2 regions of the Streptomyces sp. NBC_00273 genome follow, and region 1 is predicted to be linked to the other one. Evidence: riboswitches for the same ligand, from Rfam matches in the RefSeq annotation. Region 1 holds a riboswitch; the other holds the start of a gene.
What was found. A riboswitch is a leader RNA that binds a small molecule or an ion and turns the genes downstream of it on or off. The one in region 1 is predicted to bind glycine.
Positions count from the first base shown of each region.

Region 2: another riboswitch for glycine. It lies ahead of gcvT (glycine cleavage system aminomethyltransferase GcvT); the one in region 1 lies ahead of gcvP (aminomethyl-transferring glycine dehydrogenase).

Region 1 covers NZ_CP108067.1:7,767,703-7,782,493, forward strand. The annotation lists gene OG386_RS34790 (mannose-1-phosphate guanyltransferase) at 1-2,351, shown strand, start outside; gene OG386_RS34795 (DUF881 domain-containing protein) at 2,463-3,371, shown strand; gene OG386_RS34800 (small basic family protein) at 3,368-3,700, shown strand; gene OG386_RS34805 (DUF881 domain-containing protein) at 3,706-4,695, shown strand; gene OG386_RS34810 (FHA domain-containing protein) at 4,781-5,728, shown strand; gene ftsR (transcriptional regulator FtsR) at 5,748-6,521, shown strand; gene OG386_RS34820 (bifunctional nuclease family protein) at 6,573-7,046, shown strand; gene OG386_RS34825 (MerR family transcriptional regulator) at 7,227-7,865, shown strand; gene OG386_RS34830 (DNA polymerase IV) at 7,909-9,354, shown strand; gene OG386_RS34835 (PRC-barrel domain-containing protein) at 9,380-9,745, opposite strand; glycine riboswitch at 9,858-9,956, shown strand; gene gcvP (aminomethyl-transferring glycine dehydrogenase) at 10,151-13,036, shown strand; gene OG386_RS34845 (DUF5999 family protein) at 13,157-13,345, opposite strand; gene OG386_RS34850 (hypothetical protein) at 13,607-14,227, opposite strand; gene OG386_RS34855 (glutamate-cysteine ligase family protein) at 14,715-14,791, shown strand, end outside.
Region 2 covers NZ_CP108067.1:3,654,426-3,669,216, reverse strand. The annotation lists gene OG386_RS15385 (L-serine ammonia-lyase) at 1-98, opposite strand, end outside; gene glyA (serine hydroxymethyltransferase) at 507-1,763, opposite strand; gene gcvH (glycine cleavage system protein GcvH) at 1,781-2,164, opposite strand; gene gcvT (glycine cleavage system aminomethyltransferase GcvT) at 2,266-3,381, opposite strand; glycine riboswitch at 3,557-3,660, opposite strand; gene OG386_RS15365 (AAA family ATPase) at 3,867-4,523, shown strand; gene OG386_RS15360 (enhanced serine sensitivity protein SseB) at 4,640-5,374, shown strand; gene OG386_RS15355 (enhanced serine sensitivity protein SseB C-terminal domain-containing protein) at 5,469-6,209, shown strand; gene OG386_RS15350 (ABC transporter permease) at 6,673-7,668, shown strand; gene OG386_RS15345 (ABC transporter substrate-binding protein) at 7,746-9,494, shown strand; gene OG386_RS15340 (ABC transporter permease) at 9,647-10,654, shown strand; gene OG386_RS15335 (ABC transporter ATP-binding protein) at 10,735-11,799, shown strand; gene OG386_RS15330 (ABC transporter ATP-binding protein) at 11,796-12,908, shown strand; gene OG386_RS15325 (trimeric intracellular cation channel family protein) at 13,098-13,754, shown strand; gene OG386_RS15320 (thioesterase family protein) at 13,802-14,659, shown strand.

The sequences.
Region 1 (14,791 bases):
CCGTGGTCACCGTGCAGTTCCTGGCGTCACTCGTCAAGAACTATTTCGGGGATGGCGAAGAGCTCGGAATGGAGCTCACGTACGCCCATGAGGAGAAGCCACTCGGGACCGCCGGCAGCGTCAAGAATGCCGAGGAGGCCCTGAAGGACGATGCCTTCGTCGTCATTTCCGGCGATGCGCTCACCGACTTCGACCTCACCGATCTGATCCGCTTCCACAAGGAGAAGGGCGCCCTCGTCACGGTGTGCCTGACCCGGGTGCCGAACCCACTCGAATTCGGCATCACGATCGTGGACGAGGAGGGCAAGGTCGAGCGGTTCCTGGAGAAGCCGACCTGGGGACAGGTGTTCTCGGACACCGTCAACACCGGCATCTACGTCATGGAACCCGAGGTCTTCAACTACGTCGATCCCGATGTCTCCGTCGACTGGTCCGGTGATGTCTTCCCCCAGCTGATGAAGGAAGGCCGGCCCATCTACGGCTACGTCGCCGAGGGCTACTGGGAGGACGTCGGCACGCACGAGAGCTACGTCAAGGCCCAGGCCGACGTGCTCGAGGGCAAGGTCCAGATCGAGATGGACGGCTTCGAGATCTCCCCCGGGGTGTGGATCGCCGAAGGGGCCGAGGTGAGCCCCGACGCGGTGCTCCGCGGGCCGCTCTACATCGGGGACTACGCCAAGGTCGAAGCCGGTGCGGAGATCCGCGAGCACACGGTCATCGGGTCGAACGTCGTCGTCAAGGGCGGGGCCTTCCTGCACCGGGCCGTCGTCCACGACAACGTGTACATCGGGCCCCACAGCAATCTCCGCGGCTGCGTCATCGGCAAGAACACCGACATCATGCGGGCCGCGCGGATCGAGGACGGGGCCGTCATCGGCGACGAGTGCCTCATCGGTGAGGAATCGATCGTTCAGGGGAACGTACGGATCTACCCCTTCAAGACCATCGAGGCCGGCGCCGTCGTCAACGAGTCGGTGATCTGGGAGTCCCGCGGCCAGGCGCACCTCTTCGGCGCGCGCGGGGTCTCCGGGATCCTGAACGTGGAGATCACTCCTGAGGTAGTGGTCCGGCTCGCCGGCGCGTATGCCACGACCCTGAAGAAGGGGGCGACCGTCACCACGGCCCGTGACCACTCGCGAGGCGCCAGGGCGCTCAAGCGCGCCGTGATCTCCGCGCTCCAGGCCAGCGCCATCAACGTACGGGACCTGGAGAACGTACCGCTGCCGGTGGCACGGCAGCAGACCGCGCGCGGCAGCGCCGGCGGGATCGTACTGCGGACCTCTCCGGGCGTACCGGACTCCGTGGACATCATGTTCCTGGACGAGCGGGGAGCGGACCTCTCGCTCCAGGGACAGCGCAAGCTGGACCGGGTGTACGCGCGCCAGGAGTACCGGCGGGCGTTCCCCGGGGAAATCGGAGACCTGCAGTTCCCGGGCAGCGTCTTCGACGCCTACACCGGCTCGCTGCTGCGGCGGGTGGACACCACCGGCATCGGTGACGCCGGGCTCAAGGTGGTCGTGGACGCCTCGAACGGAAGCGCCGGGCTGGTTCTGCCCAGCCTGCTGGGTCGGCTCGGGGTGGACGCGCTGACGATCAATCCAGGGCTCGACGAGTCCCGGCCGACGGAGACCAGGGAGTCCCGGCGGGCCGGTCTGGTGCGGCTGGGGGAGATCGTGGCCTCGGCGCGGGCGGCCTTCGGCGTGCGGTTCGACCCGGTGGGCGAGCGCATCTCCCTCGTGGACGAGCGCGGGCGGATCATCGAGGACGACCGGGCGCTGCTCGTGATGCTCGACCTGGTGGCCGCGGAGAAGCGCAGCGGCAAGGTCGCGCTGCCGGTGACCACGACCAGGGTGGCCGAGCAGGTGGCGGCCTACCACGGCACGCAGGTCGAGTGGACGACGACCTCGCCCGACGACCTGACCCGGGTGGGGCGGGCGGAGAACACCATCTTCGGCGGAGACGGCCGGGGCGGTTTCATCGTTCCGGAGTTCAGCAGCGTCTTCGACGGTTCGGCCGCCTTCGTGCAGCTGCTCGGGCTGGTGGCGCGCACGCAGCTCACGCTGAGCCAGATCGACGCCCGCATCCCGCGGGCCCATGTGCTCAGGCGGGACGTTTCGACGCCGTGGGCGGTGAAGGGGCTCGTCATGCGGCGGGTCGTGGAGGCGGCCGGCGACCGGCAGGTGGACACCACGGACGGGGTGCGGGTGGTCGAGGCCGACGGACGGTGGGCGCTGGTCCTGCCGGATCCGGCGGAAGCCGTCACCCACCTGTGGGCCGAGGGCCCCGACGACGGCACCGCGCAAGCCCTGCTCGACGAGTGGGCGGGCGTCGTGGAGGGCGCCGGGCAGTGACCGCCCGGCGTGCGATGACGTAGGGCGGAAGTCGGGTGGGCCGGGTGCGGTGAGTGCCGGCCCGGCCCACCGGATGGACGCATTGGGTGACTGCGCTGCCGACATGCGACGATGTGCGGCATGTCGCAGCCGCCCCACAACCGGACTCCGGCGTCTCCTGTGCCCGCGCGCCCGGACGCTTCCATGTCGCTGCTGACGCACGTGATGGACCACAGTCTCGACGAGGGCTACGCGGAGGCCGCGGCCCGGCGCGAGGCGGAGGGCACGGCGGGCCTGCCACGGACCCTCAAGGCCAAACTGGGGCTCGCCGCCGGGCTCGTCGTCACCGCCATGGTCGTCACGCTCGGTGCGGCCGAGGCGCAGATAGCCGCGCCGGTGCTGGCCAAGGAGCGTCAGGAACTGATCGACCGGGTGGAGCGGGCGGACGACCGCGCGCACGGCCTGGAGCGTGACATCGACCGCCTCAGGACCGATGTCGCGGGCCGCCAGCGTGCGGCGCTGAAGCAGCCGGGCGGGGGCCAGGGCGAGCTCGTGGCCCTGCTGGCGGGTGCCACGGAGGTCCACGGGCCGGGGATCAAGCTGGTGGTGGACGACGCGAAGGGCGCTTCGTCGGGCGGCGGTGGCAAGCCGCGCGAGAGCTCCGGTTTCTCGGACACCGGCCGGCTCCGCGACCGTGACATGCAGAAGATCGTCAACGGGCTCTGGCAGTCCGGGGCGGAAGCCATCTCCATCAACGGGCAGCGGCTGACGGAACTGTCGGCGATCAGAGCCGCGGGTGACGCGATACTGGTCGACAACAGGCCGCTGGTGCCGCCGTACGAAGTGCTGGCGGTGGGGGACAAGAAACGGCTCGGCACGGCCTTCCAGGACTCGGCGGACGGACAGTACCTGCACGTGTTGCAGGAGAGCTACGGGATCCGTTACTCCCTGTCCCCGGCGGACGACCTGCGGCTGCCGGCCGCGTCGAGCCTGACCGTACGTACAGCTACACCGGCAGAGCAGCAGAAGGGTGCATCGTGATCGCGGTACTGGGCCTCTTGGCCGGAGTGGTGGCCGGACTTCTGGTCCGGCCCGAAGTGCCGGCCGTGGTGGAGCCATATCTGCCGATCGCCGTGGTGGCGGCGCTGGACGCGGTGTTCGGCGGCCTCCGCGCGATGCTGGACGGCATCTTCGTGGACAAGGTCTTCGTGGTGTCGTTCCTGTCGAACGTGGTCGTGGCCGCGCTGATCGTCTTCCTCGGCGACAAGCTCGGGGTCGGCTCGCAGCTGTCCACGGGTGTGGTCGTGGTCCTCGGCATCCGCATCTTCTCCAACGCCGCGGCCATCCGCCGGCACGTGTTCCGGGCGTGAGGCCGATGAGTACGAACGACAGCCCCGAGGAGCAGGGGGGCGCGGGCCGGCCGCCTGAGCCCCCGAAGGCGCCCGAGACCCCGGAGCCCCCGAAGCCTCCGGAGTCCGTACGGCCGCCGCAGTCCTCGGAGCCCCCGGAGCCGTCGCAGTCACCGGAGCCCCCGAAGGCGCCGGCGCCCCCGCAGTCACCGGAGCCCCCGAAGGCTCCGGCGCCCCCGCAGTCACCGGAACCACCGGAGCCTTCGGAGTCGTCCAAGGAAGTACCGGCGCAACCCGAGGAGACCGGACGGCAGCGGCTCGCGGCCGGGCTGTGGCCGCCGCGGGTGAGCCGGGCCCAACTGATCGTCGCGCTGCTGCTGTTCGTCCTGGGACTGGGTCTGGCGATCCAGGTCCGGTCCAACAGCGACTCCAGCGCGCTGCGCGGGGCCCGCCAGGAGGACCTCGTGCGGATCCTCGACGAGCTCGACGGGCGGACCAAGCGACTAGAGGACGAGAAGCAGCGGCTGGAGGACCAGCGCAAGGAGCTGGAGAGCAGCTCCAACCAGGCCGAGGAGGCCCGCAAGCAGACGGTTGAGAAGGAACGCCAACTCGGCATCCTGGCCGGTACGGTGGCGGCCCAGGGGCCGGGCATCACGCTGAAGATCACGGATCCCACGGGTCAGGTGCAGTCGGACCAGCTGCTGGACACGCTCCAGGAGCTGCGGGCGGCCGGGGCCGAGGCGATCCAGATCAACGGGGTGCGCATCGTGGCGGGCTCGTACTTCTCGGACGAGAACGGCGGAGTCGCCATCGACGGTAAGAAGATCACACAACCCTATGAGTTCAAGGTGATCGGCAAGCCCCAGGATCTGGAGCCCGCGTTGAACATCCCCGGCGGTGTCGTCCAGACGCTGGAGAAGGAGCAGGCCACCGTCGCCGTCACACGGTCGGCGAAGATCGTTGTGGATGCCTTGCGGGCTGCGAAGCAGCCTGACTACGCTCGGTCGTCATCGTGATGAATCGGAGTGAAGGGTCGAGCGGCCCACGCGGGCGGATGCCTGCGGGGGGTCGGCGCACCGAAGTCGCGGTGCGTGGTGGAAACTGTCTGGTGGTTACGGACGTTGTCAGAATGTCCGGGTCGGCAGGTGTCTGCATTCGGAGTTCGTCCTGCCCCACGGGCGGGTCTGTTTCAGTCAAGGGGAATCGCCCGTGAAGTTGTTTGAGAAGTTGTTCGGCAAGAAGAACCGTGAGGAAGACGGCGCGGCACGGCACCGCGCCGGTCACGGTGAGGCGGAAGGGCAGGGCGACCGGCCGCTCTTCCGTGACGAGGTCGCCGGCGCGGGGGACGTTTCGGGTGCCCCCGGCGCGTCGGCTGTTGACCCTGCTGGTACCGGGCGCATAGGTTTCGGTGAACCATCAACCTCAAGTGCGGGTGGAGGGTTTGCCCCCGACCCGTATGCCACCAATGCATCCGCGGGGCATCCGCGGCGCGAGGAGCCGTCCATGTCGGCCGAGCAGATTTGCAGCAGGTGCGGACACCGCAGCGATGCGGCCAGTCGGTTCTGCTCGAACTGCGGTGCGCCGCTGCGGGCGGGTCTGACGCCGGAGCGTGCCTCGGAGACCACGTCCACGATCTCGATCTCGGGCCTCGAGGCCTACGAGGCCGAGGTGTCCGGACAACCGCACGTGTCGTCCTCCTCGCTGTCCCCCGAGGCGCAGGCCGCGGTGGAAGCACTGCCCCCCGGTTCCGCTCTGCTCATCGTGCGGCGCGGTCCCAACTCCGGGAGCCGTTTCCTGCTGGACGGTGAGCTGACCACGGCCGGCCGCCACCCGCAGAGCGACATCTTCCTGGACGACGTCACCGTCTCCCGGCGCCATGTCGAGTTCCGCAGGAGCCAGGAGGGCGGCTTCACCGTCGCCGATGTCGGCAGCCTCAACGGCACGTACGTCAACCGTGAACCGATCGACTCCGTCGCCCTGCAGAACGGCGACGAGGTGCAGATCGGCAAGTACCGGCTGGTCTTCTACGCGAGCCTGCGGGGCATCTGACCCTTTTAGGGAAGGTTCCATGCTGCGTACCCCGACCGGCGGTGCCCCGAGTAGTGGCGCCGCCGGCACCGCCGGCCCGGCCGGGCGGCTGGTGAGCATCGGCACGGTGCTCACCACGCTGCGTGACGAGTTCCCCGACGTCACCATCTCGAAGATCCGTTTCCTGGAGGCGGAGGGGCTCGTCGAACCCCGGCGCACACCTTCGGGATACCGCAAGTTCAGCACCGACGACGTGGAGCGGCTCGCCCGGATCCTGCGCCTGCAGCGCGACCACTACCTGCCGCTGAAGGTCATCCGCGAGCAGCTCGACGCGCTCGCCCGCGGGGAGCAGATCCGCATCCCGGCGCCGACCGTGCACGGGGACTCCGCCGATCCTGCCGGACCGGCGGCCGTCTACGGCGAAGTGGGGCGGGAGCGGCCCACCGTGGCCCGGGTGGGCCGGGCCGAGCTGCTCGCGGCCGCCGGGGTGGACGAGGCGCAGCTGGTCGAGTGGGAGTCGTACGGGCTGCTGGCCGAGGGCGCGGACGGCGGATTCGACGCCGAGGCGGTCACGGTGGCCCGCCTGGTGGCCGACCTGGGCCGTTTCGGGCTGGAGCCGCGGCACCTGCGCGCGATGAAGGCCGCCGCGGACCGCGAGGTCGGGCTGGTGGAGCAGGTGGTGGCACCGCTGCGAAGGCACCGCAATCCGCAGACGAGGGCTCATGCGGAAGCCACCCTGAAGGAGCTCGCGGGGCTCTCCGTACGGCTCCACGAGGCGTTCGTACAGACCGGTCTCGGGGTCCGACTGTCCTGAGGTGGGGGGCCCGACTACCCAAACCTGTCGAGCAGGTCCTAGGGTTACTGTGTGAACGAGCTCGACGTTGTGGGTGTCCGGGTGGAAATGCCCTCCAACCAACCGATCGTGCTCCTGCGTGAAGTGGGAGGCGACCGGTACCTCCCCATCTGGATCGGTCCAGGGGAGGCGACCGCCATTGCCTTCGCGCAGCAGGGCATGGCCCCTGCCCGACCGCTGACGCACGACCTGTTCAAGGACGTGCTGGAGGCGATCGGCGAGGAGCTCACCGAGGTCCGGATCACGGATCTGCGGGAGGGCGTCTTCTACGCGGAGCTCGTCTTCGCCAGTGGGGTAGAGGTGAGTGCGCGGCCTTCCGACGCCATAGCCCTCGCCCTGCGGACGGGGACGCCGATCTACGGCAGTGACGGCGTGCTGGACGACGCCGGAATCGCCATTCCGGACGAGCAGGAGGACGAGGTGGAGAAGTTCCGCGAGTTCCTCGACCAGATCTCACCGGAGGACTTCGGCACCGGCCCGCAGTGAGGTGTCGGCCGCGTCGTCCTCGGGGATCCTCAGGCCATTCGATTAGCCTTTCCCCGTAAAGGGATACGGGAAACCACTCTCAGGGTGATTATCACTCGGCGTGCCGAGTGTGGCGATCGTTGACGCACCCCTGGTGACTGCCTACCTTCGAGGTGGGCAGGTCAAGGACGGAGGGTCGGCGTGAGGATCACGGGCGACGGTACGACCGGGGGCACCCCCGCACGGAGTGAGGCTGGGCCGTACCCGCTGCACGGCGGTGCGGTCGGTTCCGCGCGCCGCCAGCCGGAGTCGACGCCGGTCGGACCGGTGGGCGCAGACCCGCAGCCCGAGCAGATCGGATACCGCGGGCCGACGGCCTGCGCCGCGGCCGGCATCACCTACCGGCAGCTCGACTACTGGTCCCGGACCGGGCTGGTGGAGCCCAGCGTGCGGGCCGCCTACGGGGCGGGGACGCAGCGGCTCTACAGCTTCCGCGACGTCGTGGTCCTCAAGATCGTCAAGCGCTTCCTGGACACCGGGGTGGCGCTGCAGAACATCCGCACGGCGGTCCAGCACCTGCACGACCGGGAGCTCTCGGACCTCGAGCGGATGACTCTGATGAGCGACGGCGCCACCGTGTACGAGTGCACCTCGCCGGACCAGGTCGTGAGCCTGCTCCAGGGCGGGCAGGGCGTCTTCGGCATCGCGGTGGGCGTGGTGTGGCGCGACGTCGAGAGCGCGCTGTCGCAGCTCCACGGGGAGCGCGTGGACACCGGCGAGACCCTGGTGCGGCACAACCCGACGGACGAGCTGGCCGCCCGCCGCAACCGCGCCGTCTGACCCGAGCCCGGGCATTGTCAGTGGCGTAGGGCAGCATCGGGCTGTGAGAGCCGCGCCGACCATCCTGCATCTGGACATGGATGCCTTCTACGCCTCCGTGGAGCAGGCGTCGAAGCCGAGCCTGCGCGGCAAGGCCGTCATCGTCGGCGGCCTCGGGCCGCGCGGGGTCGTCGCCACGGCCTCGTACGAGGCCAGGCGCTTCGGGGTGCACTCCGCGATGCCGATGGGGCAGGCGCGGCGGCTCTGCCCGAACGGCGCGTACCTGATCCCCCGCTTCAACCTCTACCGGCAGGTCAGCGACGTGGTGATGGCCATTCTGCGGGAACTGTCGCCCCTGGTGGAGCCCCTGAGCCTGGACGAGGCCTTCGTGGACCTGGAAGCGGGCGGGGTGGCCTTCGACTCGCGCAGCGCGCGGGAGACGGGGGAGCGGCTGCGGGCCGACATCCGGGCCGCCACGGGGCTCAGCGGGTCGGTGGGGCTGGCCGGGTCGAAGATGCTGGCCAAGGTGGCGTCCGAGGAGGCCAAGCCGGCCGGACTGCTGCTGATCGAGCCGGGGACGGAGCGCGAGCTGCTCGCGCCGATGTCGGTGCGGACCCTGCCCGGGGTGGGTCCGGCCACGGGCGAGCACCTGCGCCGGGCCGGGATCACCACGGTGGGGGAGCTGGCGGAGGCCGGGGAGGACGAGCTGGTCCGGATGGTCGGCCGCTCCGCCGGTGCAGGGCTGTACCGGATGGCGCTCGGGCTGGACGACCGGCCGGTGGTCGCGGAGCGGGACGCGAAGTCGGTGTCGGTCGAGGACACCTTCGACGTGGACCTGCACGACCGGGTACGGATCCGCGGCGAGGTGCAGCGGCTCGCCGACCGGTGCGTACAGCGGCTGCGGGGCTCGGGGCACTCGGGGCGCACGATCGTGCTCAAGGTGAGGCGGTACGACTTCTCCACGCTGACCCGGTCCGAGACCCTGCGGGGGCCCACGGACGACCCGGCGGTGGTGCGGGAGGCGGCGGCGCGGCTGCTGGAGGGCGTGGACACCACGGGCGGGGTGCGGCTGCTGGGCGTGGGGGTGAGCGGGCTGGCGGACTACACGCAGGAGGACCTGTTCGCGCAGTCACTCGCCGCTGAGCCGGACGGGGCTGACGGGACTGACGGGACTGACGGGACCGGCATGACTGACGGAGCGGACACGGCGGGCGGGGCCGCAGGGGAGGCGGTGGCTGCCGGTGCCACCGAGACGGCGGCCGAGGGGGCCCGGGGGGCCGCTGAGCCGCCCGGGGAGCCGGAGCCGGCCCCCGAACGGCGCTGGACGGCCGGGGGTGACGTACGGCATGCCGTGTACGGGCCCGGATGGGTGCAGGGCAGCGGCGTCGGGCGGGTGACCGTGCGGTTCGAGCAGCCCGGATCGGAGCCCGGCCGGGTGCGGACCTTCCGGGTGGACGACCCCGAGCTGGAGCCGTCCGATCCGCTGCCGCTCGTGGGGGAACGGCCCTGACGACCTAGGCACCCCCTAGCTCTCGTCAGCTCTCGTCACCCGCCAGGCGGCCGAAGTCGTGGTTGAAGTCCGACGGAAGGGTCGTGTCCAGCCCGTAGTGGTGGTAGAGCTGCAGCTCCTGTTCGGGGGAGAGGTGGCGCCCGACACCGAAGTCCGGGGCGTCCCTGATGAGGGCGCGTTCGAAGGGCACCCGCAGGGCGTCGCCCACCAGCTCGCTCGGCTCCAGCGGGACGAAGGCGTCCCGGCTGAAGAGCCCCGTCCGGACCGCGGCCCACTCCGGGACGCCCGTGGCATCGTCGAGGTAGACCTCGTCGATCGTGCCGATCTTGGTGCCATTGCGGTCGAACGCCTTTCGGCCGATCAGGCTGCGCGGATCGATGTCGGTCTGCACGGTCCCTCCAAAAGGTCGCAACTGCTCCGTAATGACTACAGAAGTGCATATCCGCAGCGGAGGCCACTCGGGGAGGGTTCAGATCCTCGCTGGTACGCTGGTGAACGGCTGTCGACCCTGTGCGGGAGAGTCCTCCGAGTGAACGAGACGGAGGCGCCGAAGGAGCAAATCCTCCCCGGAATCTCTCAGGCATACGTACCGCACGGACGAGGCCACTCTGGAAAGCAGGGCGGGTACCGGGCGTGCAGTGCCGGTCCCCCTCCTCACCGACGGTGAAAGCCGGAACAGCGGGATACCCCCGTGACTCCGGTGAAACTCTCAGGTGCAGATGACAGAGGGGGAGGCCGTCCGGGTGCCCGCGCCGTGGTGCCCCTCGCAGGTCATACGACCAGGAGGCCTCCGTACATGACCGCCAACCGCATTCCGCTCTCCCAGTTGGAGCGAGGCATCCCCTTCGAACAGCGCCACATCGGCCCGGATGCCGAGGCGCAGGCGAAGATGCTCGCCCAGGTGGGCTACGGCTCCCTGGACGAACTGACCGCTGCCGCGGTCCCGGATGTGATCAAGACCGCCGAGGCGCTCGATCTGCCCGAGGCGCGCACCGAGGCCGAGGTGCTGGCCGAGCTGCGCTCGCTCGCCGACCGCAACCAGGTCCTCTCGCCGATGATCGGTCTCGGCTACTACGGGACCTTCACGCCGCCGGTGATCCTCCGCAACGTCATGGAGAACCCGGCCTGGTACACGGCGTACACGCCCTACCAGCCGGAGATCTCCCAGGGCCGCCTCGAAGCGCTCCTGAACTTCCAGACGGTCGTCGCCGAGCTGACCGGGCTGCCGACCTCGGGCGCCTCGCTCCTCGACGAGGGCACCGCGGCCGCCGAGGCCATGACCCTGGCCCGCCGCGTGGGCCGGTCCAAGGGCAACGTCTTCCTGGTGGACGCCGACGCGCTGCCGCAGACGATCGCCGTCATCGAGACCCGCGCCGAGCCGATCGGCATCGAGGTCGTCGTCGCCGACCTGTCCGCCGGCATCCCGGCCGAGGTCGCCGAGCGCGGCATCTACGGTGTCCTGGTCCAGTACCCCGGCGCCTCCGGTGCCGTCCGTGACATCAAGCCCGTCATCGACCAGGCCCACGAGCTCGGCGCCATCGTCGCCGTCGCCGCGGACCTGCTCGCGCTGACCCTGCTGACCTCCCCGGGTGCGCTCGGCGCGGACATCGCCGTCGGCACCACCCAGCGCTTCGGCGTCCCGATGGGCTTCGGCGGACCGCACGCCGGTTACATGGCCGTCCAGGACAAGCACGCCCGCTCCCTGCCCGGCCGCCTCGTCGGCGTCTCCGTGGACGCGGACGGCAACAAGGCCTACCGCCTGGCGCTGCAGACCCGTGAGCAGCACATCCGCCGGGAGAAGGCCACCAGCAACATCTGTACCGCGCAGGTGCTGCTCGCCGTCATGGCCGGCATGTACGCCGTCTACCACGGCCCGGACGGCCTGCGGACGATCGCGAGCCGCACCCACCGCTACGCCACGCTGCTCGCCGCCGGTCTGACGGCCGGCGGGGTCGAGATCGTGCACGGCTCGTACTTCGACACGATCACCGCCCGCGTGCCGGGCCGTGCCGCCGAGGTCGTCGCCGCCGCCCGCGAGGGCGGGGTCAACCTGTTCCAGGTGGACGCCGACCTCGTCTCCGTCGCCTGCGACGAGACCACCCTGCGCGCCGACGTCGAGGCCGTCTGGGCCGCCTTCGGCGTCACCGCGGACATCGAGGCGCTGGACGCGACCACGGTCGACACGCTGCCCGAGGGCCTGCTGCGCTCGGACGCGTACCTGACGCACCCGGTCTTCCACCAGCACCGCTCCGAGACCGCGATGCTGCGCTACCTGCGCAAGCTCTCGGACAAGGACTACGCGCTGGACCGCGGCATGATCCCGCTGGGCTCCTGCACCATGAAGCTCAACGCGACCACCGAGATGGAGCCGGTGACCTGGCCCGAGTTCGGTCAGCTGCACCCCTTCGCACCGGTCGAGCAGGCCGAGGGCTACCTCACGCTCATCAACGAGCTGGAGGAACGTCTCTGCGAGGTGACCGGCTACGACAAGGTCTCCATCCAGCCGAACGCCGGCTCCCAGGGCGAGCTCGCCGGCCTGCTGGCCGTCCGCGCCTACCACCGGGCGAACGGCGACGAGCAGCGCACCGTCTGTCTGATCCCGTCTTCCGCGCACGGCACCAACGCCGCCAGCGCCGTGATGGCCGGCATGAAGGTCGTCGTCGTCAAGACCGCCGATGACGGCGAGGTGGACACGGCCGACCTGCGCGCCAAGATCGAGCAGCACCGCGACGAGCTCGCCGTGCTGATGATCACGTACCCCTCGACGCACGGTGTGTTCGAGGAGCACGTCGCCGACATCTGCGCCCAGGTGCACGAGGCCGGCGGCCAGGTCTACGTCGACGGTGCCAACCTGAACGCCCTGGTGGGCCTGGCCAAGCCGGGTCACTTCGGCGGCGACGTCTCGCACCTGAACCTGCACAAGACCTTCTGCATCCCGCACGGCGGCGGCGGTCCGGGCGTCGGCCCGGTCGGTGTCCGGGCGCACCTGGCCCCGTACCTGCCGAACCACCCGCTCCAGCCGACCGCGGGCCCGGAGACGGGCGTCGGCCCGATCTCGGCCGCTCCGTGGGGTTCGGCGGGCATCCTGCCGATCTCGTGGTCGTACGTGCGCCTGATGGGCGGCGAGGGCCTCAAGCGCGCCACCCAGGTGGCGGTGCTCGGCGCCAACTACATCGCCAAGCGCCTGGAGCCGCACTACCCGGTGCTCTACACCGGCCCGGGCAACCTGGTCGCGCACGAGTGCATCATCGACCTGCGGCCCCTGTCGAAGGCCACGGGCGTGAGCGTGGACGACATCGCCAAGCGTCTGATCGACTACGGCTTCCACGCGCCGACCATGTCCTTCCCGGTCGCCGGCACGCTGATGATCGAGCCGACGGAGTCCGAGGACCTCGCCGAGATCGACCGCTTCTGCGACGCGATGATCGCGATCCGCGGTGAGATCGAGCGGGTCGCGGGCGGCGAGTGGCCGGCGGACGACAACCCGCTGGCGAACTCCCCGCACACCGCGGCGGCGCTGGGCGGCGAGTGGAACCACCCGTACACCCGGGACGAGGCCGTCTTCCCGGGCGGGGTCACGGCCGCCGAGAAGTACTGGCCGCCGGTGCGCCGCATCGACGGTGCCTTCGGTGACCGCAACCTGGTGTGCTCCTGCCCGCCGCTGGACGAGTACGACGCCTGAGGTGTACCTCGTCGTACGACCGCCGTATGACGGTCGTACGACATGACGAAGGGGCCGGTCCGGGAGACTCTCCCGGGCCGGCCCCTTCGTCGTTCGCTACGGTCGGTCGGACGACTTCGCCTAGGCCGCCGCGAGCGGGCGGTGCGGGGCGATGATCTGGCCGTCCGGCAGCAGTTCACCGGTGTCCTCGAAGAGCAGGACGCCGTTGCACAGCAGGCTCCAGCCCTGCTCCGGGTGGTTGGCCACCGGGCGCGCGGCCTCCCGGTCGGCGGATTCGGCTGACGGGCAGGCTGGCTGGTGCTGGCACATGGATGCGTTCTTTCGCTGCGGTGTGGTCTGTGTGCTACGGCTCGATGCGTGATTCATGGCCGTCCCCCTGGGTCATCCCCGCACCCGCGGGGAGCGTGTCATCAGTCTTCCTCCATGGCAGCCGCTTCGCAGGTATTTCCCGGCAGCCGTCCTCACAGATTGATGACGCATCACTCGTGCGGGCGGTTCAGGCCAACTCCCCTGTCATTTCGGATGGTTCGCAAGTGGCCCGGGTGGACTAGGCCGGATGGGTGATTCGGGTCAGGCGGCGGGCGCGGCCAAGGAGGGAGGCGCCGCCGCCGGCGTCGGGGTCAGCCGACGGGTCAGTACGGGCAGCAGCTCGGAGACCGGATGCGGCCGGTACGCGGCGATGCCGGGCGGGGCCGGTGCGAGGGGCACCAGCAGGTCCTCGCCGGCCGGCAGCCCGGCGGCGGCGTCCGCGCCCACCGCCCCGTGCAGCCACAGGGTCAGCATGTAGAGCTCCGGAACCGACAGCAGCCGCGGCTGGTAGCCGGTGGTGAGGGACTCCGCCTGGCGCAGGGCGCGTTCGGTGGCCGCGACGTAGGGGCCCTCGAAGAAATGGGAGAAGACCCAGCCGTCGGGAGTCAGTCGGGTGTCGGCCGCCGCGACGTAGCGGTCCCCGCTGCGGATCAGGAACCGCCAGGCCGTGAGCCGGGTGCGCGGCGGCCTGCCGCCGGCCGCGAGGTTGGACATGCCCAGCCGGTCGAGGACGTGGACCGGAAGCGGGAGTTCGGCGGTCAGCGGCCCCTGGATCGCGCGCAGGGACGGGGTGTGCGCCTCGTGGACGGCGGTGGGGGAACCGAGTGCCGCGAGGACGCTGCGCAGGGCGGGCGCGGGAGCCGGAGGGACATGCAGCGGCATGGTGGGTCGCCTCTCACTTGGGAGACCGGTGGAACGGGGGCAGGTGCGGACTCGCATTCTGGGGCCAGAGGGGGGCCGAGGGGCAATGGCCGCGCGCCAACTCTCTGCCTCGTTTGCGGAGTTTATACGACATGTGTTCACGCAGTGTTTCGGCTAGCTGTCTCGCCTATTGCCGGCAAGGCGCTTACCGGACCCGCTGACATGGCTTTCATGCCGGATGCGCGCGAACATGTCGCGCTGACCTCGGAGGTTACCGGATGGGGGCTCGGCTGGAAAGCTTCGGTTATCTGAACGAGGCAAAGTCGGGGCGGAATTTGCGTAAAGCGACTTGCCAGGTGAATGTGCCGAAGCGCCCTTCGGCCAAACCGGCGCGCGCTCCACGTCGCGCACGCCGCCCGCGCGTTATGGATCACGCTGCCGGGGCATCATCGACCGTAACGCGCGCCTGGGTGTACCGGGCCAGGCCCACTCGAGGAGGGACGCTTCGATGGGGGAGAAGGTCGTGGCGGGCGGATTCGACCTATCCGATCGGCAGCGGTATCGAAGGAAGCTCCACGAGTGTCT
Region 2 (14,791 bases), 4.1 Mb from region 1:
CGCGTCACGAACATGCGCGCGGCCCGCATCGGGCCGACCGTGTGGGAGGAGGAGGGACCGATACCGATGGAGAAGAGATCGAAGACGGAGATGGCCACGGTGGCGGACTCCCTTGTCTGCTCGTGGGGTGGGAGGGGGCAGGAGAGGAGAAGTGGATTATTCGGATTTTGTCCGGCAGACGAGCTTAACGCGGAGAGGTGAACGTCTCGGCTGTCGGAGGAGGTGGGAAGGATTACGTGGACGGGGCGGCCGGGTGTCGGCCCGTGGTCCCGGGGCCCGGGGCTCGGGTCCACGGGGGATCCACCGGGGCGTGCGCCGGACCGGTCCGGCGTGCGGGCCGCGGCCGCCGCGGGGCGCAGGGTCGGGGCGGGCCCCCACCGCGACCGGGCCGGGCGGTGTCGGTCGGTGTCGGGCGGTGTCGGGTGGTGTCGGCCCCGGTCATGAGAAGGGCCCGGCCTGTGCGGGAACAAGGCCGGGCCCTTCCGTGGCCATGGGCCGGACGCCGGTTAGAGCGTCGGGTACAGCGGGAACTTCGCGGCGAGCGCGGAGACGCGCGCCTTCAGGGCCTCGCTGTCGTACGCGGGCTTCAGCGCCTGCGCGATGATCTCGGCGACCTCGGTGAAGGCCTCGGCGTCGAAACCGCGGGTGGCCAGGGCCGGCGTACCGATCCGCAGACCCGAGGTGACCATCGGCGGCCGCGGGTCGTTCGGGATGGCGTTGCGGTTGACCGTGATGCCGACCTCGTGGAGGCGGTCCTCGGCCTGCTGACCGTCCAGCTCGGAGTTGCGCAGGTCGACCAGGACCAGGTGCACGTCGGTGCCACCGGTGAGGACGTCCACGCCCACGGCCTTGACGTCGTCCTGGACCAGGCGGGCGGCGAGGATCTTCGCACCCTCCAGGGTGCGCTCCTGGCGCTCCTTGAACTCGGGCGAGGCCGCGACCTTGAAGGAGACCGCCTTGGCCGCGATCACGTGCTCCAGCGGACCGCCCTGCTGACCCGGGAAGACCGCGGAGTTGATCTTCTTGGCCAGCTCCTGCGTCGACAGGATGACACCGCCGCGGGGACCGCCGAGGGTCTTGTGCGTGGTGGTGGTGACGACGTGGGCGTGCGGCACCGGGTTCGGGTGCAGACCGGCGGCGACCAGGCCGGCGAAGTGCGCCATGTCGACCATCAGGTACGCGCCGACCTCGTCCGCGATGCGGCGGAAGGCGGCGAAGTCCAGCTGGCGCGGGTAGGCGGACCAGCCGGCGACGATCAGCTGCGGCTTGGACTCCTTGGCGAGGCGCTCGACCTCGGCCATGTCCACCTCGCCGGTCTCGTCGACGTGGTACGGGACCACGTTGTAGAGCTTGCCGGAGAAGTTGATCTTCATGCCGTGGGTCAGGTGACCGCCGTGGGCCAGGTTGAGGCCCATGATCGTGTCGCCCGGCTTCAGCAGCGCGAACATCGCGGCGGCGTTCGCCTGCGCACCGGAGTGCGGCTGGACGTTCGCGGCCTCGGCGCCGAACAGCGCCTTGATGCGGTCGATCGCGATCTGCTCGACGACGTCGACGTGCTCGCAGCCGCCGTAGTAGCGGCGGCCCGGGTAGCCCTCGGCGTACTTGTTGGTCAGGACCGAGCCCTGGGCCTCCATGACGGCGACCGGAGCGAAGTTCTCCGACGCGATCATTTCCAGGGTGGACTGCTGGCGCACGAGCTCGGCGTCGACGGCGGCGGCGACGTCCGGGTCGAGCTCGTGCAGCGGGGTGTTGAGAACAGACATCAGGATCCCCTGGGGTGTCAGTTGTCGGAGTGGGTGAGCGCGGCGTACTCCTCGGCGGAGAGCAGGTCGGCCGGCTCCTCCGCGATGCGCACCTTGAACAGCCAGCCACCCTCGAACGGGGCGGTGTTGACGAGCGCCGGGTCGTCCACGACGTCCTGGTTGGACTCGACGACCTCGCCGGTGACGGGGGAGTACAGGTCGCTGACCGACTTGGTCGACTCCAGCTCGCCACAGGTCTCGCCCGCGGTCACCGTGTCGCCGACCTCGGGGAGCTGGGCGTAGACGACGTCACCGAGCGCGTTGGCCGCGAACTCCGTGATGCCGACCGTCGCGACGCCGTCCTCGGCGGTCGACAGCCACTCGTGCTCCTTGCTGTAACGCAGCTGCTGGGGGTTGCTCATGACCTGATTCTCCTGGATGCGGGGGAGTGGATACGAACTGCGGTCTTGGGTACTGAGACGGCGCCGTACGGGTTCCCGGACGGCGGACGTGGTGCGTGGGGCTACTTCTGCCGCTTGTAGAACGGCAGCGCCACGACCTCGTACGGCTCATGCGTACCGCGAATGTCGACGCCGACGCCGGACGTTCCGGGCGCGGCGTGCGCCGCGTCCACGTACGCCATCGCGATCGGCTTGCCCAGCGTCGGGGACGGGGCGCCGGAGGTGACCTCACCGATGACCTGACCGTCGGCGACGACCGGGAACCCGGCGCGCGGGACGCGGCGGCCCTCGGCGATCAGACCGACCAGCTTGCGCGGCGGGGCGGTGGCGGCGCGCTCGGCGGCGCCCTCCAGCGCGGCGCGGCCGACGAAGTCGCCCTCCTTCTCGAACTTCACGACCCGGCCCAGGCCCGCGTCGAACGGGGTGAGGGCGGTGGTCAGCTCGTGCCCGTACAGCGGCATGCCCGCTTCCAGGCGCAGCGTGTCGCGGCAGGACAGACCGGCCGGGACCAGGCCGACGCCCTCGCCCGCCTTGGTCAGCGCCTGCCACAGCTCCACGGCGTGCTCGGGGGCGACGAACAGCTCGAAGCCGTCCTCGCCCGTGTACCCGGTGCGCGCGATCAGCGCGGGCACGCCCGCGACGGTGCCCGGCAAGCCGGCGTAGTACTTCAGGCCGTCCAGGTCGGCGTCGGTCAGGGAAGCCAGGATGCCGGGGGACTCCGGGCCCTGCACGGCGAGCAGCGCGTACGCGTCGCGGTCGTCGCGGACCTCGGTGTCGAAGCCGGCGGCGCGCTCGGTCAGGGCGTCCAGGACGACCTGGGCGTTGGAGGCGTTGGCGACGACCATGTACTCGGTCTCGCCGAGGCGGTAGACGATCAGGTCGTCGACGATCCCGCCGTCCTCCTGACAGATGTGCGTGTAGCGGGCGCGGCCGACGCCGACGGTGGAGATGTTGCCGACCAGGGCGTAGTCGAGGGCCTTGACGGCCTCCGGGCCGGTCAGCGTGATCTCGCCCATGTGGGACAGGTCGAAGAGACCGGCCTTGGTGCGTACGGCGTTGTGCTCGTCGCGCTCGCTGGCGTACCGCAGCGGCATGTCCCAGCCCGCGAAATCGGTCATGGTCGCACCGAGCGAGCGGTGCAGCGCATCGAGGGCGGTCAGGCGGGGGGCAGTGCTCATGGGTGTGGCTCCCGGGTCCCAGGGCATCGACATGACATGACGAGGACGTTCCTCCCCATCTGTCATCGGAACCTGAGAGGTTCGCCGAGAGTTCCGCCGATCGCCCGATCGCCGGTTCTTCTCATCGACTTGCACCTTGGGTGGAGCTGCGCAGCAGCTCGCTTTTCAGATCTGCCTCATCCACGCGGTACGGGGCCTGAGAGATTCAAGGGAGGTTCTTGCTCCTTCGGCGCCCGCGCACGGCCTTGCGGCGTGCCGGGACTCTCCCGCGCGGATTCAAGCGGCCGGTATGCAGTTGGTCCAGATGGCGCACATCATTGCACGCCATGCCCGAGATCGGGCGGCGGGGTCCGAAAGTTCGTACGGCCCTCCGAAGAGTCGGACCGGAACCAGGGCCGCCGGATTACCGTCTCTTTACACTCAGTGGGCAAGGGTCCTGGTGACCCGATTCGGGGGAGGCGAACACTGTGCGGAGATTCGGAGTGGTGACGACGACAGGAACCGTGGAGGCGGTGCCCGCACAGCGCGGGGCGCGCGAGCGCGAGAGGGCGGCCGGTACCGGCCTCGGCCTCGTACGCGACCTGCGCGGAGCGGCCCTGCGCGCCCCGAGCCCGCTCGGCTTCGCGGCCGGGGACATCGTCGTGGTGTCCGGCCTGCCCGGCGGCGGCAAGAGCACGCTGATCAAGCGGGCGGCCGCCGAGGGCGGGGCCGTGGACTCCCAGGACACCCGTGAGCGCTGGGAGCGCCGCATGCCCGCGCCGCTGCCGTACGCGGTGTACCGGCCGCTGGTGCGCGCCGCGCACTACTGGGGGCTGTGGCGGATCCTGCGCTCCGGAGCCTCCGTGGTCGTCCACGACTGCGGAACGCAGTCCTGGGTGCGCGGACTGCTCGCGGCCGCAGCGCGCCGCCGGGGCCGCGCGCTGCACCTGCTCCTGCTGGACAGCAGTCCCGAGGAGGCCCTCTCCGGGCAGGCCGCGCGCGGCCGCCGGGTCTCCGCCTACGCCTTCGCCCGCCACCGCGGCGCGGTGACCCGGCTGCTGCGCGAGGCCGAAGCGGGCCGCCCGCCCGCGGGCTGCGCCTCGGTGACCCTGCTGGACCGGGCCTCCGCCGCGACGGTGACCCGCATCGCCTTCACCACCTGAGCCCGGCGGCCGCGCCACTGCCGGGCCCCGGCGGCCGCCCCCGGCAACGGTGCGGCACACGGGGCCGGTACCCTGCGGGGCGACACGCGCGGGAAACAAGACAGAGGCAGGGGCAGATGCAGGGCAGCGGCTGGCCGGGGAATGAGCTGGAGCAGGTGCTCGGGGCGGCGCTCGGGCAGCCGGACGCCGGGGGACGGATCCTGGAGGTCCTCGGACGCAGCCGGGTGTGGGTGCCCCTGCCCGGCGGGGGCGGCCCGACGACGGCCGGCCTCGACCTGCCCACCATGGACATCGGCGGAGCGGCGTACGTCCCCGTCTACAGCTCCGAGGCCCAGTTCCTCGCCTGCGTCGGCCCCGGCATGGACTTCGCGGTGGCTCCGGCCATCGAGTTCGCCCGCGGCCTGCCCCCGCAGCTCGGCATAGCCCTCAATCCCGAGGGCGCCGTCGGCGTACCGCTCCCGCCGCCCGCCGTCGCGGAACTCTGCCGCAGCGGCCGGACCGTGCTCGACGGCCCGGCCACCGGCGGCCGGGTCCGGCTCTTCGAGCCGGACTGGCAGGACGATCCGGTGGATTTCCTGGCCGCCGCCACCGAGGAGTTCCGGGCCACCGGGGTGGTCGCCGCCGCGCACCGCTGCCTCGCCAGCATCGAGGGCGGGGAGCCCCAGCTGTTCGTCGGTGTCCGCCTGGTGGGATGGGAACCCGAGATGCAGGGCGCGCCGATGGAGGCTCTCGGACGGGCCCTGACCCGGGTCCCGCCGCCGTGGCCCGTGCAGTTGATCCTGCTGGACGCCGTCCAGGACCCGGTCACGGACTGGATTCGTGAGCGCGTACGCCCCTTCTACCTGCCGTAGGGCCGCTTAAGCTGGTTACATCTCCTGGCCGCACGCGCGACTGCCGGTTCGGAGGACACGCGTGGAGCGACGGGCGGACGAAGAGGGGTTCCGGGTGAGTGCGTCAGGCACGGCCGCGGCCGGGCAGGTCGAGCACATGATGCGCCAGGTGACTCCCGGGCGCTACGAGAGTTACGAGTCACTCCTGCACGCCCTCGCCGAGGGCCGGCTGTGGATGCTGCTCTGGCAGGGGCAGCCGGGCTCCCCGGACGCCCAGTACGGCGGCATGGAGGTCGACAGCCTGGGCTACGCGCCCTGCGTCACCTCCCCCCAGGAGTTGGCCGCCAGCGGCTGGAACCGGGGCTACGAGGTGGTCACCGGGCGGGACATCGCCCGCGCGCTGTACCCCGACCGCTGGGGCCTGTGGCTCAACCCGCACGCCCAGGGCGGCGGCCTCGGCGTGCCCTGGGCCGACCTGCGCCGGATCGCCACCGGCCTGGACCGGATGCCGGCGGGCCCGCTGCGCCTGTCCGAGCCCGCGATCGAGCTCCCGCAGTTCTACGGGCTGCTGACCCAGCACGCGCACCGCACTCCGGCGGTGCGGTCGCTGCGCCGCGCGTGGGTGCAGCCCGCGCTCGGCTCCCCGTACCTCGCGGTGGGGCTCGACCTGTACGACGCCTCCGCGCCCGCGCTGGAATCCGTACGGGAGATGATGCGGCAGTCGGTCGGTGTGGTCCCCGAGGGCGTCCCGGTGTGCACGGTCGCACTGGGGGACGAGCACGACCCCGTCGCCATGTGGCTGCGCGCGCAGACCCGCCCCTTCTACGACCGCGAGGGCCAGGCGCCGGCGTACTGACCCGGCGTACTGACCCGGCGTACTGACCCGGGGTAAGCGTTCCGCGATGTCCGGACATGGGGGCATCCCTCTCGAAGGCCGCACCGATCCCCATCGGTGCGGCCTTCGGCGCATTCGGTGAATCCGCCCAAGATCCATGCCCGAAAGGGTAGTTGGGCGTCATGTCCGTTCCGTGCCGAACGGGCGGTGTTTCACCGCTCAACAGATCCCGGGGTTCGGATAACGGAAGGTGTAGGCGTAGATCACGGTTGCGCATCACATCCCCGGGGGGTCTGGCGGGCGCTCGAGAGGGCGTTGAAGACTCCACCCCACCGAAGGCCGGTCCATCTCGCAAACACCAGCCCTTCACGTGCACTTCCGGCACATTTCGTGCCAATCGCACCACCAGCGACGCCGATTGAACCAAGCCGCCACAGCGGCGGGCATGGGCCGACCGATGTCGGCCGAGAGGGGTCCCACCACGATGACGGCACCACTGCAGGACACCAGCGCGGCCGAGCCCGCAGCCGTGGCCACCTCCGAGGTTCCGCGCAAGGCGATCGAGGGACGGTCGCTCGGCCGTATCGCGTGGACCAGACTCAAGCGCGACAAGGTGGCGATGGCCGGCGGCATGGTCGTGCTGCTGCTGGTGGTCCTGGCCATGCTCTCGCAGCCGATCCAGTGGATGTTCGGGCTGGACCCGGACGCCCTGCACCAGGACCTCATCGACCCCTCCCTGGCCACCCCCATCGGCTCCTTCGGCGGCATCAGCTTGGAGCATCCGCTGGGCGTGGAGCCGAAGTTCGGCCGCGACATCGCCACCCGCATCCTGGAAGGCTCCTGGGTCTCCCTGCTGGTCGCCTTCGGATCGACCGTGGTCTCGGTGTTCATCGGCTCCGTGCTGGGCGTCATCGCCGGGTACTACGGAGGCTGGGCCGACACGGTGATCAGCCGCATGATGGACACCTTCCTCGCCTTCCCGCTGCTGCTCTTCGCGATCTCCATCTCGGCCGCCCTCCAGGGCGGGGCCTTCGGCCTCGAAGGACTGCCGCTGCACATCAGCGTGCTGATCTTCGTGATCGGCTTCTTCAGCTGGCCCTACATCGGACGCATCGTGCGCGGCCAGACCCTCTCGCTGCGCGAGCGGGAGTTCGTCGACGCGGCCCGCAGCCTCGGAGCCCGCGGCCCCTTCATCGTCTTCCGCGAGCTGCTGCCGAACCTGATGGCGCCGATCCTCGTCTACTCCACGCTGCTCATCCCGACCAACATCCTCTTCGAGGCCTCCCTGAGCTTCCTCGGCGTGGGCATCCAGCCGCCGCAGGCCTCATGGGGCGGAATGCTCAGCTCCGCCGTCGCCTACTACAAGGTCGACCCGATGTTCATGGTCGTCCCGGGCATGGCGATCTTCGTCACCGTGCTCGCCTTCAACCTCCTCGGCGACGGTCTGCGCGACGCCCTGGACCCCAAGAGCTCGCGCTGACCCTCCCGCTCCTCGGGCACCCGGCCGAGGTCCGCCAGTACCCACCATCACTCCGAATCAGGGGGCATCACTCCGCCATGAGAAGCAGGTCGAGAACAGCCGCGGTGCTTGCCGCCGCCATCACCGTCGCCCTCACCGCCTCCGCCTGCAATGGTGGTGACAAGACCGGCGGCGACGACAAGTCGGCCGGCGCCAACGCCGCCGTCAAGGCCGTGGTCAACGCCTCGGACAAGAAGGGCGGGACGGTCGTCTACGAGGCGTCCGACACCCCCGACTCCTTCGACCCCGGCAACACGTACTACGGCTTCGTCTTCAACTTCAGCCGCCTGTACGCCCGTCCGCTGACGACCTTCGCGCCCGCCCCGGGCGCCGAGGGCAACAAGGTGGTCCCGGACCTCGCCGAGAGCCTCGGCGTGCCGAGCGACGGCGGCGCCACCTGGACGTACAAGCTGCGCAAGGGCGTCAAGTACAGCGACGGCTCGGTGGTCACCTCCAAGGACGTCAAGTACGCGGTCGAGCGCAGCAACTTCGCGCGTGACGTGCACTCCAACGGCCCGAACTACCTCGCGCAGTACCTCAAGAACAACGAGACCCCGTACGAGGGCCCGTACAAGGACAAGTCCGACACGGGGCTGCAGTCCATCGAGACCCCCGACGACCAGACGATCGTCTTCAAGCTGAAGCAGCCCTTCGCCGAGTTCGACTACCTGCTGGCCAACCCGCAGTCGGCCCCCGTGCCGAAGGCGAAGGACAACGGCGCGGACTATGTGAAGAACATCGTCTCCTCGGGCTCGTACATGTTCGAGAGCTACGAGCACGACAAGCAGGCCGTCCTGGTCCGCAACCCGAACTGGGACGCTTCCACGGACCCGCTGCGCAAGCAGCTCCCGGAGAAGATCGTCGTCAAGCTGAAGGTCAACCAGGAGACGATCGACTCCAACCTGAAGGCCGGCAACACCCACATCGACATCGTCGGTAACGGTGTGGCCCAGCAGACCCAGACCGAGCTGCTGACCTCGAAGGACCCCAACACCGACAACGCCGAGGGTGGTCGCCTGGTCTACATGGCGATGAACACCAAGGTGGCCCCGTTCGACAACGTGGAGTGCCGCAAGGCGGTCCAGTACGCGATCGACAAGGTCTCGGTGCAGACCGCCTTCGGCGGCCCCATCCGCGGCGCGATCGCCAGCACCGTCCTGCCGACCGACATCCCGGGTCACGTGGACTTCAACACCTACAAGACCCCGGACGACAAGGGCGACGAGGCCAAGGCCAAGGCCGCGCTGACCGCCTGCGGTCAGCCGAACGGCTTCGAGACCACCATCACCGCGCGCAACGACCGCGCTGGCGAGGTCGACATGGCCACGGCCATCCAGGCGTCCCTGAAGAAGATCGGGATCACGGTCAAGATCGAGCAGTTCCCGGCCGGCAAGTACTTCAGCGACTACGCGGGCGTCCCGAAGTTCACCGAGGACAACAAGATCGGCCTCATGATGATGCAGTGGGGCGCCGACTGGCCGAGCGGCTTCGGCTTCCTCCAGCAGGTCGTCCACGGTGACTCGATCAGCAAGACGGGCAACACCAACCTGTCGCAGCTGAACGACCCCGAGATCAACAAGATGCTGAACGACAACATCGCCAACACCGACTCCGCCGCCCGCGAGAAGGTCTACGGCGAGATCGACAAGAAGGTCATGGACCAGGCGGTCATCGTGCCCCTGACCTACTTCAAGGTGCTGCACTACCGCTCGCCCAAGATCACCAACGTGGTCTCCAACCCGGCGTGGAGCGGTCAGTACGACTACCTCAACATCGGCCTGAAGTAACCCCGGACGTCAAGTCCTCAGGCAGTTCGACCCTCTCAGCCAGATCTGCCAGAACCGTGGAAGGCAGGTGAAGGCAGCAGTGCGCGCGCCGGTCCGTCCCGCGCCCCCGACCGGGGTGCGGGGCGGACCGGCGGACGCCGAAGCCGACCCCCGTGTTTGTGTACATCGTCCGGCGGCTGTTCGCCGCGGTGTTCCTGCTGCTCGTTGTCAGCGCGATCACCTTCGCGATCTTCTTCCTGCTGCCCCGGCTGGCCGGCGGCACGGCCGACTCGCTGGCCACCCAGTACGTGGGCAAGAACCCCTCGCCCGAGTCCATCGCCGCGGTCAAGAAGAACCTCGGTTTCGACCAGCCCCTGTACGCGCAGTACTGGGACTTCCTGCGGGGCGTCTTCGTGGGCCGCGAGTTCAACTACGGCCCCGACCCCTCGCAGTGCAACGCCCCCTGCCTCGGCTACTCCTTCAAGGACCACGTCGAGGTCTGGCCCGACATCGTCAACCGGCTCCCCATCACCGCCTCCCTCACCCTGGGAGCAGCCGTCATCTGGCTGATCACCGGTGTGACCACGGGCGTGGTCTCGGCCCTGCGCCCGGGCTCGCTCTTCGACCGGCTCGCGATGGGCGTGGCCCTCGCCGGCGTCTCGCTGCCGATGTTCTTCACCGGCACGCTCTCGCTGGCGGTCTTCGTCTTCAACTGGCCCGTGTTCACCAACGTGTACGTGGACTTCTCCGAGGATCCGGCCGCCTGGTTCCAGGGGCTGGTCCTGCCCTGGAGCACGCTGGCCTTCCTCTACTCCGCGCTCTACGCCCGGCTCACCCGGGCCGGGATGCTGGAGACCATGAGCGAGGACTACATCCGCACCGCGCGCGCCAAGGGCCTGCGCGAACGGGTGGTCATCACCCGCCACGGGCTGCGCTCCGCGCTGACCCCGATCGTGACCATCTTCGGCATGGACTTCGGGCTGCTCCTCGGCGGTGCCATCGTCACCGAGACGGTCTTCTCGTACCACGGCATCGGTGAGTACGCGTACCACGCCATCGCGGTGAACGACCTGCCGAAGATCCTCGGGGTGACCCTCTTCGCCGGAGCCTTCATCGTGCTGTGCAACCTGGTGGTGGACCTCGTCTACGCCATCATCGACCCGAGGGTGAGGCTGTCGTGACCGATCCGACTCCGAAGGGGAGCGAGGCCGGCGCGGCCGCTGCCGACCGTGCCGCGCACACCGCCACCGCCACGGCGCTCGTGGCGGGACCGGGTGACGGCCCTCCCTCCGAGGCCTTCCTCGACGTACGCGACCTCAAGGTCCACTTCCCCACCGACGACGGCCTCGTGAAGTCCGTCGACGGGCTCTCCTTCCAACTGGAGAAGGGCCGGACCCTCGGCATCGTGGGCGAGTCCGGCTCCGGCAAGTCGGTCACGTCGCTGGCCGTCATGGGCCTGCACCGGGCGGGCAACGCCGACCGCTCCAAGGTCGAGATGTCGGGCGAGATCTGGCTCGGGGGCAAGGAACTGCTCTCCGCCGACCCCGAGGAAGTGCGCCGGCTGCGGGGCCGCGACATGGCGATGATCTTCCAGGACCCGCTGAGCGCGCTGCACCCGTACTACACGATCGGCTCCCAGATCGTGGAGGCGTACCGCGTCCACAACGACGTCGACAAGAAGACGGCGCGCAAGCGGGCCGTCGAAATGCTCGACCGGGTGGGCATCCCCGAGCCGGGCAAGCGCGTCGACGACTATCCGCACCAGTTCTCCGGCGGCATGCGCCAGCGCGCGATGATCGCGATGTCGCTGGTCAACAACCCCGACCTGCTGATCGCGGACGAGCCGACCACGGCGCTGGACGTCACCGTGCAGGCGCAGATCCTGGACCTGATCCGGGATCTGCAGAAGGAGTTCGGCTCCGCCGTCATCATGATCACGCACGACCTCGGCGTGGTCGCGGAGATGGCCGACGAGATCCTCGTGATGTACGGCGGCCGGTGCGTCGAGCGGGGCACCGCCGAGAAGGTGTTCTACGAGCCCCGCCACCCCTACACCTGGGGCCTGCTGGGCTCGATGCCGCGCATCGACCGGGAGCAGAGCGAGCGCCTCATCCCGGTCAAGGGCTCCCCGCCCAGCCTCATCAACATCCCCGACGGCTGCGCCTTCAACCCGCGCTGCCCGTACGCCGACGTGCCCAAGGGCAACGTGACGCGTACGGTCCGGCCCGAGCTCACCCAGGACGACAGCCGCCACTGGTCCGCCTGCCACATGTCGCAGGAAGAGCGGACCCGGATCTGGACCGAAGAGATTGCGCCGAAGCTGTGACCGAAACGCCTGACACGAAGAAGCCGGAAACGGCGGTCATTCCCGCGCAGGCCACGGACTCTCCCGAGGTCCTGCTCAAGGTCACCGGCCTGGCGAAGCACTTCCCGATCACCAAGGGGCTGATCCGGCGCCAGGTGGGCGCGGTCAAGGCCGTCGACGGCCTCGACTTCGACGTCCGGCGCGGGGAGACCCTCGGCATCGTCGGCGAGTCCGGCTGTGGGAAGTCGACCATGGGCCGGCTGATCACGCGGCTGCTGGAGCCGACCGGCGGCTCCATCGAGTTCGAGGGCAAGGACATCACGCACCTCGGGGTCTCGGGCATGCGCCCGCTGCGCCGTGACGTTCAGATGATCTTCCAGGACCCGTACGGCTCGCTGAACCCGCGCCACACCGTGGGCACCATCGTCAGCGCGCCGTTCAAGCTCCAGAAGGTCAACCCGGAGGGCGGGCTCAAGGCGGAGGTCCAGCGACTGCTCTCGCTCGTGGGCCTCAACCCCGAGCACTACAACCGCTACCCGCACGAGTTCTCCGGCGGCCAGCGCCAGCGCATCGGCATCGCGCGGGCCCTGGCGCTGAAGCCGAAGCTGGTGGTCGCGGACGAGCCCGTCTCGGCGCTGGACGTGTCGATCCAGGCGCAGGTGGTGAACCTGCTGGACGACCTCCAGGACGAGCTCGGCCTCACCTACGTGATCATCGCGCACGACCTGTCGGTCATCCGGCACGTCTCGGACCGCATCGCCGTGATGTACCTCGGCAAGATCGTCGAGCTGGCGGACAACAAGGGGCTGTACGGGGCGCCCATGCACCCGTACACCACGGCCCTGATGTCGGCCGTGCCGGTGCCCGACCCGAGGCGGCGCGGCGCCAAGAGCGGCCGCATCCTGCTCAAGGGCGACGTCCCGTCGCCGATCTCGCCGCCGAGCGGCTGCCGCTTCCACACCCGGTGCTGGAAGGCCACGCAGATCTGCGCGACGCAGGAGCCGCCGCTGCTGGCGCTGAAGCCGGGCCACCAGGTGGCCTGCCACCACCCGGAGAACGCGCCCGACCAGGCACCGGGCGACCAGCCCCTGCCGGGCGCGGCGGACGCGGTGGCGACGGTCACGGAGTGACCACCTGGTGGGGCCGAAACCGCCTTCGACGCGGTTGCGGCCCCACCGGACGACTCCGGCCCCCTTTCAGCCCCGCCGGCGTTTGAGGCGCGGGGTCCGGGGCGGAGCCCCGGCAGCGGCGCCGCACCGCACACCGGACTCGGCGGAGCCCCGCATTCTGCCGAGCCCGCCGCAGGTGACAATGGCCCGGTGCTCCACGATCTCTTCCCGCCCGGGATCCAGCATGCCCTGGATCTCGCCGGCATCTTCGTCTTCGCCACCGCAGGCGCCCTGCTCGCCGTCCGCAAGAACTTCGACGTCTTCGGCATCGCCGTCCTCGCGCTCGTCACGGCCCTGGGCGGCGGTCTCTTCCGGGACATCGTCATCGGCGCCGTGCCACCCGCCGCCTTCGGCGAGCTCAGCTTCTTCGTGACCCCGCTGGTCGCCGCCGCGATCGTCTACTTCCTCCACCCCGAGGTCCAGCGGATCAACCGCGCCATCAACGTCTTCGACGCGGCCGGCCTCGGGCTGTTCTGCGTGACGGGTACGACCAAGGCCTACGAGTACGGCCTCGGCCTCACCGCCTCCGCGGCGCTCGGCGTGACCACGGCCGTCGGCGGCGGCGTCCTGCGCGACGTGCTGGTCAACGAGGTGCCCTCGCTGCTGCGCGACCGCGAGATGTACGCCGTCCCCGCGCTGGTCGGCGCCTCGATGGTCGCCGTCTTCATCAGCATGCACGCCCTCAACGGCATCACCACCGGCCTCGCGATCGTCACCACCTTCGTCCTGCGCCTCCTCGCCATGCGCTACCACTGGCGGGCGCCGCTGGCCTGGAACAGGCGCTCGTCGGTGGCCGAAGAGCCGTAACAAAAGAAAGCTACCGCTTAGTAGCAAGCCCGTGTACCGTCGTTTACATGTCACACGCAGCTGCCAAGGCCTCCATCGGCGACAGTGAGTTCGACCGCGACACCGCCATCACCGCACGCGCGGGCGAGCCCGGGGTGTACGACGCGGAACTCTCCGCCGGCTGGACGATCATCGCCGCCGTGAACGGCGGATACCTGCTGGCCCTGGTCGGCCGGGCCCTGTCGGCGGCCCTCCCGCACCCGGACCCGTTCACCGTCTCCGCGCACTACCTGACCTCCTCCGTGCCCGGTCCCGCCGTGATCCGCACCCAGGTCGTCCGCGTCGGCCGCACCCTCTCCACCGGCCAGGCCTCGCTGTTCCAGTACGACGAGAGCGGCGCCGAGATCGAGCGCATCCGCGTCCTCGCCTCCTACGGCGACCTCGCGGCCCTGCCGGACGACGTGCGCACCGTCGCCGTGCCGCCCGCCATCCCCGCCTACGAGGACTGCATCGGCCCCGAGGCCGGCCCGGCCCCGATCCCCGGCAGCTCCGCCATCGTGGACCGGCTCCGGCTCCGGCTGGACCCGGCGACCGCCGGATGGGCCGTCGGCGCGCCCTCCGGCAAGGGCGAGATGCGGGCCTGGTTCGAGCTGGCCGACGGCCGCGACGCCGACCCGCTCTCCATGCTCCTGGCCGTCGACGCGCTCCCGCCGACCGCCTTCGACCTGGGCCTGGTGGCCTGGACCCCGACGGTGGAACTCACCACGCACGTCCGCCGTCGCCCGGCGCCCGGCCCGCTCCGGGTCTCCATCACCACCCGCAACCTGGCCGGCGGCTTCCTGGAGGAGGACGCCGAGGTCTGGGACTCGTCGGACCACCTGGTCGCGCAGTCCCGCCAACTGGCCCGCGCCCTGCGCCCGGCCTGACCCCTGCCCGATTCAGGACTCCCCGGCTCGGCCCCGGCCTGACCTCGGCCCGGGCCCGGACCGGGGGATCCGGCGGCGCCGGGGGTGCCCCGCCGGCCATCGCGGGGTCCCGCGGCGCAAGCGGCCACCGGT